DNA from 3 places in the Cellulomonas sp. plas2 genome. Region 1 is predicted to be linked to each of the others. Evidence: riboswitches for the same ligand, from Rfam matches in the RefSeq annotation. Region 1 holds a riboswitch; each other region holds the start of a gene.

Evidence for each region. Region 1 has a riboswitch for cyclic di-GMP ahead of AC2TDM_RS13440 (PKD domain-containing protein). Riboswitches for the same ligand answer to the same signal wherever they lie in the genome.
Region 2: another riboswitch for cyclic di-GMP. It lies ahead of AC2TDM_RS07280 (BldC family transcriptional regulator); the one in region 1 lies ahead of AC2TDM_RS13440 (PKD domain-containing protein).
Region 3: another riboswitch for cyclic di-GMP. It lies ahead of AC2TDM_RS11050 (FliA/WhiG family RNA polymerase sigma factor); the one in region 1 lies ahead of AC2TDM_RS13440 (PKD domain-containing protein).

The regions. Positions count from the first base shown of each region.
Region 1 covers NZ_CM170155.1:3,012,920-3,016,180, reverse strand. Annotated here, with positions in the region: gene AC2TDM_RS13445 (hypothetical protein) at 1-648, opposite strand, end outside; cyclic di-GMP riboswitch class I at 1,143-1,217, shown strand; gene AC2TDM_RS13440 (PKD domain-containing protein) at 1,233-3,261, shown strand, end outside.
Region 2 covers NZ_CM170155.1:1,642,397-1,645,657, forward strand. Annotated here, with positions in the region: gene AC2TDM_RS07265 (methyl-accepting chemotaxis protein) at 1-116, opposite strand, end outside; tRNA gene AC2TDM_RS07270 (tRNA-Ile) at 253-326, shown strand; gene AC2TDM_RS07275 (hypothetical protein) at 389-904, opposite strand; cyclic di-GMP riboswitch class I at 1,236-1,310, shown strand; gene AC2TDM_RS07280 (BldC family transcriptional regulator) at 1,327-1,557, shown strand; gene def (peptide deformylase) at 1,640-2,128, shown strand; gene AC2TDM_RS07290 (DUF3145 domain-containing protein) at 2,260-2,760, shown strand; gene AC2TDM_RS07295 (hypothetical protein) at 2,813-3,261, opposite strand, start outside.
Region 3 covers NZ_CM170155.1:2,464,045-2,467,305, forward strand. Annotated here, with positions in the region: gene AC2TDM_RS11045 (peptidoglycan DD-metalloendopeptidase family protein) at 1-132, shown strand, start outside; gene AC2TDM_RS11050 (FliA/WhiG family RNA polymerase sigma factor) at 223-1,149, opposite strand; cyclic di-GMP riboswitch class I at 1,165-1,239, opposite strand; gene AC2TDM_RS11055 (tyrosine recombinase XerC) at 1,340-2,272, opposite strand; gene dprA (DNA-processing protein DprA) at 2,378-3,261, opposite strand, start outside.

The DNA of each region.
Region 1 (3,261 bases):
GCCCGCGGGCCAGGCCTTCGCGCGCAGGGTCGTCGGTGAGGTGCCGGTCACCGCGAGCCGCACCTCGTAGTTCGCGTCCGGCGCGTAGTCCGCGTCGAGCGGGGCGCTCGCGAGCGTCGTGCCGGCCTGTGCCAGGCGCAGCTCGAGCGCGCCCTCCCACGTCACGACGAGACGGGCGCGGTAGTCGCCGGCGCCGGGGACCGCGCGGCCCAGGACCGAGGCGTAGACGGCGGGACCTGCGCCGGCCGCACGGTTCGTCCGGACGGTGGCCCGGGTGTCCGTGGCCGTCCGCGACACGTCGTGCAGGAGCGAGGCGGCCGTGACGCCGCTGCCGACCGTGTGGCGACCGGCACCACCGGTGACGTAGTACCAGGCGCCGCTCTCGTCGTCGCTCCAGGTCCCTCCCTGCTGGGCGGGGCCCCAGCCGTCGCCCAGCTCCCGGGAGAAGGCGTCCTGCGCCACCGCCTCGGTGTCGGCGGCGACGGCGGAGGACGCGGCGGCCGTCGTGGCGCCGGTGGCGAGCAGGACGGCCGCGAGGGACAGCCCGCCGGCGCGGACGGTCGCCGGTCGTCGGGAGGACCGTCCATCGGCAGGACCGGACGGGACGGAGGCGACGGAACGGTTCGTCGTGGGGAGGCCGAAGGGCACGAGCAACTCCTCGAGCGGCGCAGCGGTGCGCGCCGGAGACGGGGCAGGGTCATGGTGGTGCCGCCGCCGGGGCGGGGCGGGTCGACCGTACGGGGGCTCCGGCGCGCCGAGAACCCCGCCGTGCCACCGGGCGCACCGGCGGTCAGCGGGTGAAAGTCGGCCCCGGGGCACGCCGGAACGGGTCCGTGGTGCTATACGCGGCGGCCGCGGTCGAGGGCTCGGCCGGTGTGTCACCCCTGCTCACGCCCCGAGGTCGTCGTCGCGCGCCCTCGACCACCGCTCCACGCGTGCCCGAGGGCGCTCTCGGGCACCCGCACCCCCGGCCGTGACCTTCCTGTGACCCAACACACGCGGGTCGCGGCGGCTGGAGTCCAGCATGTGGACGCCTCAGCAGGGTCGCCGCCGGCCGCCGTGGACCCGAGGAACCCCCGGACGAGTGACGGGCCGTGGGTGAAGTCCGCCGCTGCCGCTGCCGAAGGAGACGGGGAGCCACCACACGACAACGGCAAACCCGTCGCGAGGCGGGGACGCAAAGCCGAGGGACCCCCGTGGTCAGCCTGGCTACCGAACGAGATGGAGCACCGGTGATCCGCACCCGACCGTCCTCGACCGCGCCCGCGGGCACCCCCGCCCGGCACCCGGTCAGCCTCATCGGCACCACGACGCTCGCGCTGGCGCTCGTCGCCGGCGCCGTCGCCCCCGTCCACGCCGCCGCACCCGTCCCCGCAGCGTCGGTGCTGCCGGCGGCCACGACGCCCGTGACGCTGGTGGTCGACAGCTTCGCCCGCACCCTCACCGGTGGCTGGGGCTCCGCGACGACCGGTGGCTCGTGGGTGAGCTGCGGCGGTGACGTCGCCTACGCGGTGTCCGGCGGGACGGGCCGGCAGACGGTCCGCCCCGGCGCCACGGCGGCCTCCGTCCTGGGCAGCGCCGCAGCCGTGACGGACGCCGACACGCGTGTGACGGTGGCGCTCGACCGTCCTGCCGGGTCCGGGCCCGCCGCGTACGCCTCGGTGCTGGGGCGCAGCGTCGCCGGTGCCGGCGACTACCGCGCCCGGGTCGTCGTCACCTGGTCCGGCGCGCTGCAGCTGCAGCTCAGCCGGTCGGCGACGGCGCTGCGCACGGTCGACGTGCCCGGTGTCGCCTACGCCCCCGGGGCGAAGCTCGTGGTGCGGCTGCAGGTGACCGGCACCGCGCCGACCACCCTGCGCGCGAAGGTGTGGGCGGCGGGCTCGGCCGAGCCGGGCGCGTGGACCGTGACGGCGCAGGACGCGACGGCAGGGCTGCAGACCGCCGGCCGGGTGGGCCTGAGCACCTACGTGGCCGGGTCCTCGGCCAAGGAGCTCGTGGCGAGCTGGTCCGGGCTGACGTCCGCGTCGGTCGTCGCGCCCAACGTGGCGCCGACCGCCGCCTTCACGCCGTCGGTGCGCGACCTGGCCGTGGCGGTCGACGGCAGCGCGTCCGCCGACGTCGACGGGACGATCTCGAGCTGGTCCTGGTCCTTCGGCGACGGCGCCACCTCGACCGGCCCGACGGGGACGCACACCTATGCCACCGGCGGCACGTACCCGGTGACCCTCACCGTCGTGGACGACGACGGGGCCACCGCGCAGGTGCGCCGCGACGTCGTCGTGGTCGCACCCAACGTCGCCCCCACGGCCTCCTTCACCGCGGTCGCCAAGGACCTCGGCGTCACCCTCGACGCCGGCGGTTCGCGCGACGCCGACGGGTCCCTCGCCTCCTACGCCTGGACCTTCGGCGACGGGTCGACCGGCACCGGTGCGACCCCGCAGCACGCCTACGCGTCCGCCGGGACCTACACCGTCGGCCTGACGGTGACCGACGACCGCGGGGCCACCGCCCGCGCGACCCGCACCGTCACGGTGACCAAGCCGGCCGGGACGCGCGTCGCGGCGCTGCAGCCCTTCGCGAGCACGGCCTTCTGGAACACCTCCATCGGCTCCGGCGCGGTCTTCGAGTCCGCCGCGGACACGCGGACCCGCATGTTCCTGTCGGGCACGCCGGTCATCAACTCCACGCGCTGGTCGATCGCCGTGTTCCGTGCGAAGGCGACGGACCCGCTCGCGACCGTCACGAACCTCAAGGACGGCAAGGTCTACCAGGTCCGGATCCCGGCTGGCACCGCGCCCACCTACGGCACCGACAAGCACGTCGGCGTCATCGACCCCGACGGGCTGTGGGGCTGGGAGTTCTACAAGATGACGCAGACCGGTCCCCTGACGTGGACCACGACGCGGGTCGTGCGCACGGATCTGACCGGCGACGGCATGAAGGACGGGTCCCGGGCCTCGAGCATCTCCTTCTACGGCGGGCTCATCCGCAAGGAGGAGCTGCGCTCCCTGTCGATCCGGCACACGCTCGCCGTCGGCATCCCCAACGAGATGCTGAAGATGGGTCCGGTGTGGCCGGCTCGCACGCAGGACGGCGACGCGTCGCTGTACTACAGCGGCCAGATCCCCATGGGGACGATGCTCGCGATCCCCGGGACGGTGGACGTCACGAAGCTCGGGCTGACGCCCGAGGGCCTGGCGCTGGCGCGTGCGCTGCAGGACTACGGCGCCCACGTGCTCATCCGGTCCTCGACGATCGCGC
Region 2 (3,261 bases), 1.4 Mb from region 1:
CCGAGCCCGGCGGCGCAGAACACGCCGACGAGGCCGAGCAGCTTGGAGCGGACGGACAGGTCCGCGAACGGGCGGCGGCGGGGCGTCCCGGAGGTGACGGTGGTGGTGCGGCTCATGGTGCTCCTGTGCGCGAGGGCGGCAGACCGGGGGCGGCTGATGCGCACGGGTGCTCGTGCGACTCGTCCTGTCGTTCGGCAGCGGGTGCCGCGCGGTGAGCGGTCGCCCCCGGCTGGTAGCGTCCGTGACCCGAACGGGGCAGTAGCTCAGCCGGTCAGAGCAGCGGACTCATAATCCGTGGGTCGTGGGTTCAAGCCCCACCTGCCCCACCGATCGCCCGGCGGTGGCGGGGGAGTCGGCCCCGCGCCGTGCAGGGCGGCGGCGACGCCCCTCAGGAGACGTCGGGCAGCGGCAGGCCCAGGCCGAGGCGGACCGCGTTCTCCGGCATGCCCGTGGCCCGCGCCACCTGGAGGACGAGGGTCTCGATGAGGTCCCAGTGCGCCGGTCGGGCGGGCGTGGTGCCCTCCGCGGCGGCGCCCACCCACCGGTGCGCGACGCGCGCGTGCCGACGCTCGACGGCCGCGTGCCCGTGCGGCCGTCGCCGACCGTGCTCGTCCGCGGAGCCGGTGAGCTGCTCGTCGGGCCCCGGAGACGCGGTGTTGATGTGCTCGGCCAGGGCCCGGGCGTGGTGCTCGCTGCCCAGGCCCCAGCACTCGCCCGTGCGCACCGCGCCCGTGCGGAGGTCGACCTCCTCGTGGACGACGCCCCAGTCGAGCGTCATGCCGCCCGCGTCCAGCACGGGCTCGTGGTCCTCGCGGCCGGGTGCGCCCGCGCAGGGCCGGTGCTCGACCTCGGCGGGGTGCGGCGTGCTCCGCCGGTACCCGTCCTCGTGCAGGGTCGTCGTCATGGTGACCGTCCCCCTCTCTCACGCCGCATCCGTGCGGCATGTCACCTCATCGGTCGGGGGCCTGCCGTCCTTGACACTTGCGGCGGGACCACGTGCCCGGTGGACCCCGCTCTCGTCCGGTCGGCCCCGCTCGAGGGGGAGGAGACACCACCGCAGCGGGTGATACCACGGGTGGTCGACACGACCGGCGCCTGCCACGTCCGCGCCGGTGAGAGGCGTGCGACCCTCGACCGGTCACCCGGACGGCCCAGCCGCGGGGGGTTGCGTCCGCTTCCGTCCGGGGCGGGGGATCTTGCCGCGATGTCCGCCTTTCCGGCATAGTTCGTGCCGTCAGCGACAAGGGCAAACCCACCGCGAGGTGGGGACGCAGAGCCACGGGGCCCCACGGGTCAGCCGAGCCGCCGAACGACAGGAGAGCTCCCATGAGCACCGCCACCACGTCCCTCGCCGAGCTCCAGGCCGCCCAGGGCGCGCTCCTCACGCCGGGCGAGGTCGCCAGCCTCTTCCGCGTGGACCCCAAGACGGTCACGCGCTGGGCCCAGGCCGGCAAGATCTCCGCGGTCCGCACCCTCGGCGGCCACCGCCGGTTCCACGAGGCGGAGATCCGCCAGCTCCTCCAGGGCGTCCCGCAGCAGGCCGCCTCCGCCGACTGAGCCCCGGGAACCCGAGCTCGCCGCGCACCCGCCCGCCGGCCACGACGCCGGCGTGCGGGTCCGCGCGTGGGAGGATCGGGGCATGGCCATGCGTGACATCCGTGTCGTCCCCGACCCCGTGCTCCGCACCCCCTGCGAGCCGATCCGCGAGGTCGACGAGCGGGTCCGAGCCCTGGTCGAGGACCTGCTCGAGACCGTCGACACCGAGGGACGCGCGGGGCTGGCGGCCAACCAGATCGGCGTCTCGCTGCGCGCGTTCTCCTGGAACATCGACGACGAGGTCGGGTACGTCCTCAACCCGACGATCGTCGAGCTGAGCGGGGACGAGTACCAGGACGGCGAGGAGGGCTGCCTCTCGGTGCCCGGCCTGTGGTACCCGACCCACCGGGCCTGGTACGCCCGGGTCGAGGGCACGGACCTCGACGGTCGGCCGGTCGTCGTCGAGGGCACCGAGCTGATGGCCCGGTGCCTGCAGCACGAGGTGGACCACCTCGACGGGAAGCTCTACCTCGACCGGCTCGAGCGGTCCGTCCGCAAAAAGGCCATGCGCGCGCTGCGCGACCAGCTGTAGGGGTGGCGCGCGGGGGCCGGGGTCGTGCATCCTGTCCCCGGCGCACCGCGCGCCACCGCCGGGCACGCCGTCCCGGCCCGTCGTACCGAGGTCGTTGGGGAAGACGCATCTCGGACCGACAGGAGGACGGCATGGCAGGCTCGATCACGCGCGGTGTTCTTTTCGTGCACTCCGCGCCCCGCGCGCTGTGCCCCCACGTCGAGTGGGCGGCCGGCAACGTGCTGGGCGTGCGCGTCGCGCTGGACTGGACCCCGCAGCCGGCGGGCCCCGGTCTGCACCGCAGCGAGCTCTCGTGGCAGGGCCCGCAAGGCACCGGGGCGCGCCTGACGTCCGCGCTGCGCGGCTGGGCGCACCTGCGCTACGAGGTGACCGAGGAGCCCAGCCCCGGCGCCGACGGGTCGCGCTGGAGCCACACGCCGGAGCTCGGCATCTTCCACGCCGCCACGGACGTGCACGGCAACGTCGTCGTGCCCGAGGACCGGGTGCGTGCGGCGCTCGAGCACGCGGCCGACCCGCAGCGGCTGCGCGCCGAGCTCGACCTGGCGCTCGGCCAGGCGTGGGACGACGAGCTCGAGCCCTTCCGTTACGCCGGCGCCGGCGCCCCCGTCCGCTGGCTGCACCGCGTGGGCTGAGCGGGCGCGCCGAGCCGCCGCGCTGAGCGGGGGCTCCGAGCCGCTCGGTCGCTCAGCGGCGTCGCGGGCGGCCCCGGGCGGCCAGCGCCGCGAGGGCGACGACCACGGCGACGGCCGCGGAGCCCGCGGCGACGTACTTGTCGCCGTACCAGAGCGGCTCGTACATCGCGGGCAGCGGGCCGATGGCGGGCACCCGCACGTAGACGCTCGCGACGAGGGCGACGACCGACGCGGCCGCCACGACGAGGAACGCCGTCCACGCGGCCCGGCTGCCGCGGCCCAGGACGGCCAGCACGACGACCGCGCAGACCGCCGCCTGGGCCGCGAACAGCCCGCTGAGCGTGAGCGCGCCGTCGGCCGTCAGCGGTGGCCGGTCGAGCGCGATGCGGAGGTGCACCCAGCCCGAGACCCCGAGGGCCAGGGCGCCAAGGACGCGTAGGACCACCCCCGTCCGCGCGCCCGGCGGCCGCCCGCCGGCACGGCCGGGCGCGCCCCCGCGGC
Region 3 (3,261 bases), 550 kb from region 1:
ACGGTCACGACCGCCGGCGCCTCGCACTGCGCGGACCGGTGCGTGCACTGGGGCGTGCGCGAGGGCGACCGCTACCTCGACCCCGGCGCCCTCGTGGGACGGCTGCCGCGGGTGGTCCTGCTGCCCTGGTGAGCGCCCGGCACGGCCCGTCGGTGCGGGCGGCGTCGATCCGTTCGCCGAACCGTGCGCCGATCCGTGCGCCGACCCACTACCGGTCGCGGGTCAGGCCGCCTCGGCGTCCGTCAGCCGCGTGCGCAGCCGGCCGATGGCGGCGGTGTGCATCTGCGAGATCCGCGACTCGGTCACGCCGAGGACGCGGCCGATCTCGGCGAGGGTCCGGCCCTCGAAGTAGTACAGGACCACGACGAGGCGCTCGCGCTCGCTGAGCTGCTCGACGGCCCGCGACAGCAGGAAGGCCTGCTCCTGCTGCTCGACCGAGCCGGCCGGGTCCTCCGCCCGCGCGTCGCGCAGGGCGTCGCCCAGCGAGGCGGCCGAGGAGCCGTCCTCGCCGCCGAGCAGCTCGTCGAGCGCGGCCACGTTCGTCGTGGCGAGCTGGCTGTAGGTCGCGCGGACCTCGGCGACGGGGAGCTCGAGCTCGGCGGCGATCTCGGGCAGCGTCGGCGTGCGGTGCAGGCGCGCCTCGAGGTCGGCCACGGCGCGGTCGAGCGTGCGCGCCTTCGAGCGGACGGACCGCGGGACCCAGTCGAGCGAGCGGAGCTCGTCGATGATCGCGCCGCGGATGCGGGCGGCGGCGTACGACTCGAACTTCACGGCGCGGTCCGTCTCGTACTTCTCGATCGCGTCGATGAGGCCGAACATGCCGTAGGAGACGAGGTCGGACTGCTCGACGCTGCTCGGCAGCCGCATGCCGAGGCGCCCGGCCACGGACTGGACCAGCGGCGCGTAGTGGAGGATCAGCTGCTCGCGGGAGCGGCGGCAGCCCGTCTCCTTGAACGTCGCCCAGAGCGTGTCGACCTCCGAGCGCGGGGCGTCGGGCGTCGGCAGCTCGGCCGGGGTGCGCTGGGCGGGGATGACGCCGGCCGGCGCGGTCACCGCGGGCGCCACGCGGGCGGCGACGGAGAGAGCGGCGGTCTCACGGGACATCCCGACCGGGGCGGACACGGTCAGGAGGGAACCGGGCTGCGGCATGATCGATCCTGTCTGTTCGGTGGCCCGGCTGACCTCAAGGGTCCCGTGGCTTTGCGTCCCCCCCTCGCGGAGGGTTTGCCGTTTCGCTGACAGTGAGGACTCTAGGCGACCGCACAGCCAGGAGCAATGGTCTGTCCCCACCGAACGGTGGTTTCACCCGCGCCGGGCGGTGCACCTGGGATGACGCGGCTCAAGCCCGCGGGTGCGCGAGCCGATAGGCGGCCCTCAGGCGCTCGGCGGACACGTGCGTGTACCGCTGCGTGGTCGCCAGCGACGCGTGACCGAGGACCTCCTGCACCGACCGCAGGTCCGAGCCCCCCTCGAGCAGGTGGGTGGCCGCCGCGTGCCGCAGGGCGTGCGGGGCCACGTCGGGGACGGCGGCACCGGCGGCGGCCGCGTGCACGACGGCCCGGATGCGCCGCTGGTCCACGCGCCCGCCCCGCGTCCCCAGGAGCAGCGCCGGTGGCGAGCCCGCGACGGCCAGGTGGGGCCGGCCGCGCGAGAGCCACCGCTCGAGCGCCACGGCGGCAGGCCTGCCGAACGGCACGACCCGCTCCTTGTCACCCTTGCCGACGACCCGCAGGAGCCGTCCCACGAGGTCGGCGTCGTCGACGTCGGCCGCGCACAGCTCCCCCACGCGGACCCCGGTGCCGTAGAGCAGCTCGAGGGCGACCCAGTCCCGCAGGGCGAGGGGGTCGTCGCCCGCCGCCCGGTCGCGCGCGCCGTCGACCAGCGCGGCCACCTGCGCGGCCGGCAGCACGGTGGGCAGCGTCACGCGGGGCCGGGCGCTGGCCAGGCGGGCGGCGGGGTCGACGGCGACGCGGCCCGTGCGCTGCGCCCAGGCGAAGAAGGTGCGCGCCGCCGCCGTCCGCCGGGCGAGCGTGCCCCGGCTGAGGTGCGCCGCCGCCATGGCGGCGAGCCACGAGCGCAGCACCGCGAGGTCCACGTCGGCCAGCGTGGCGCTCCCGCGACGGAACGCATGGGACAGCAGGTGGTCGACGTCCGCCCGGTAGGCGCGCACGGTGTGGCGTGCCAGGCCCCGCTCGGCGCCGAGGTGCTCGGCCAGGTCCGCCAGCAGGCGCGCGCGCGCGGGGTCGCCCGGCAGCAGGGGGACGTCGGACACGGGGTCACTGTGGACCGCCTCCCCCGCCCCACCACGGAGGCGCGCGGACGGGCCACGTCAGCTCCCCCGCCCGCGCGACCCGAGACGACCCGCCCTGACGGCGCGTCACGTCGGGACGGCCGCGCGCCACCCGGTGGCGGTCCGCTGCGCCCAGCCGCCGAGCTCGAGGACCGCCAGCGCGTCCTGCGCCTCCCGTAGCGTGACACCGGCCGCAGCGGCGACGTCGCCGTCCGGGCGCGCCACCCGACGGGGCAGCGCGTCGTGCACCCGGGCGGCGACGGGGTCCACGTCCTCCGGCCCCCTGGTCGTCGCGGGGGCACCCGTGAGGGGCGCGCCGGTGTCCGGCGGTGCGTCCGGCGCGTCCACGGTACCGACGGGCTCGACGAGCTCGCGCACGTCGTCGGCGTCCGTCACGAGCGTGGCCGCCTCCTCCCGGACGATGCGGTGGCAGCCCGCCGACGCCGCCGACGTGACCGGTCCGGGAACCGCGCCGACGGGCCGCAGGAGGCCAGCCGCGTGGCGTGCGGTGCTGAGGGCCCCGGACCGCCACGCCGCCTCGACCACGACGGTCGCGCCGGCGATGGCCGCGATGAGCCGGTTGCGCTGCAGGAACCGTGTGCGGGTCGGCAGCGCGCCGGGCGGCACCTCCGCGAGGACGGCCCCGCCCTGCTCGACGGCCGCCGCGAGCAGCCGCGCGTTCCCGGCCGGGTACGGGCGGTCGACCCCGCCGGCGACGACGACGAGCGTCGTGCCGCCGGCGGCCAGCGCTCCCCGGTGCGCCGCCGCGTCGATGCCGTACGCGCCGCCGGAGACGACGACGAGGCCGGCCCGCGCGAGGTCGCCGGCCAGCCGGCTCGCCACGTGCTCGCCGTACGGGGTGGCGGCGCGGGCGCCGACCAGCGCGACGGCCCGCCGCCCGGCCGCCGGCAGCGTGCCGCGCACCCAGAGCGCCGGGGGTGCGGTCTCCCGCAGGTCGTCGAGCCCGGGCG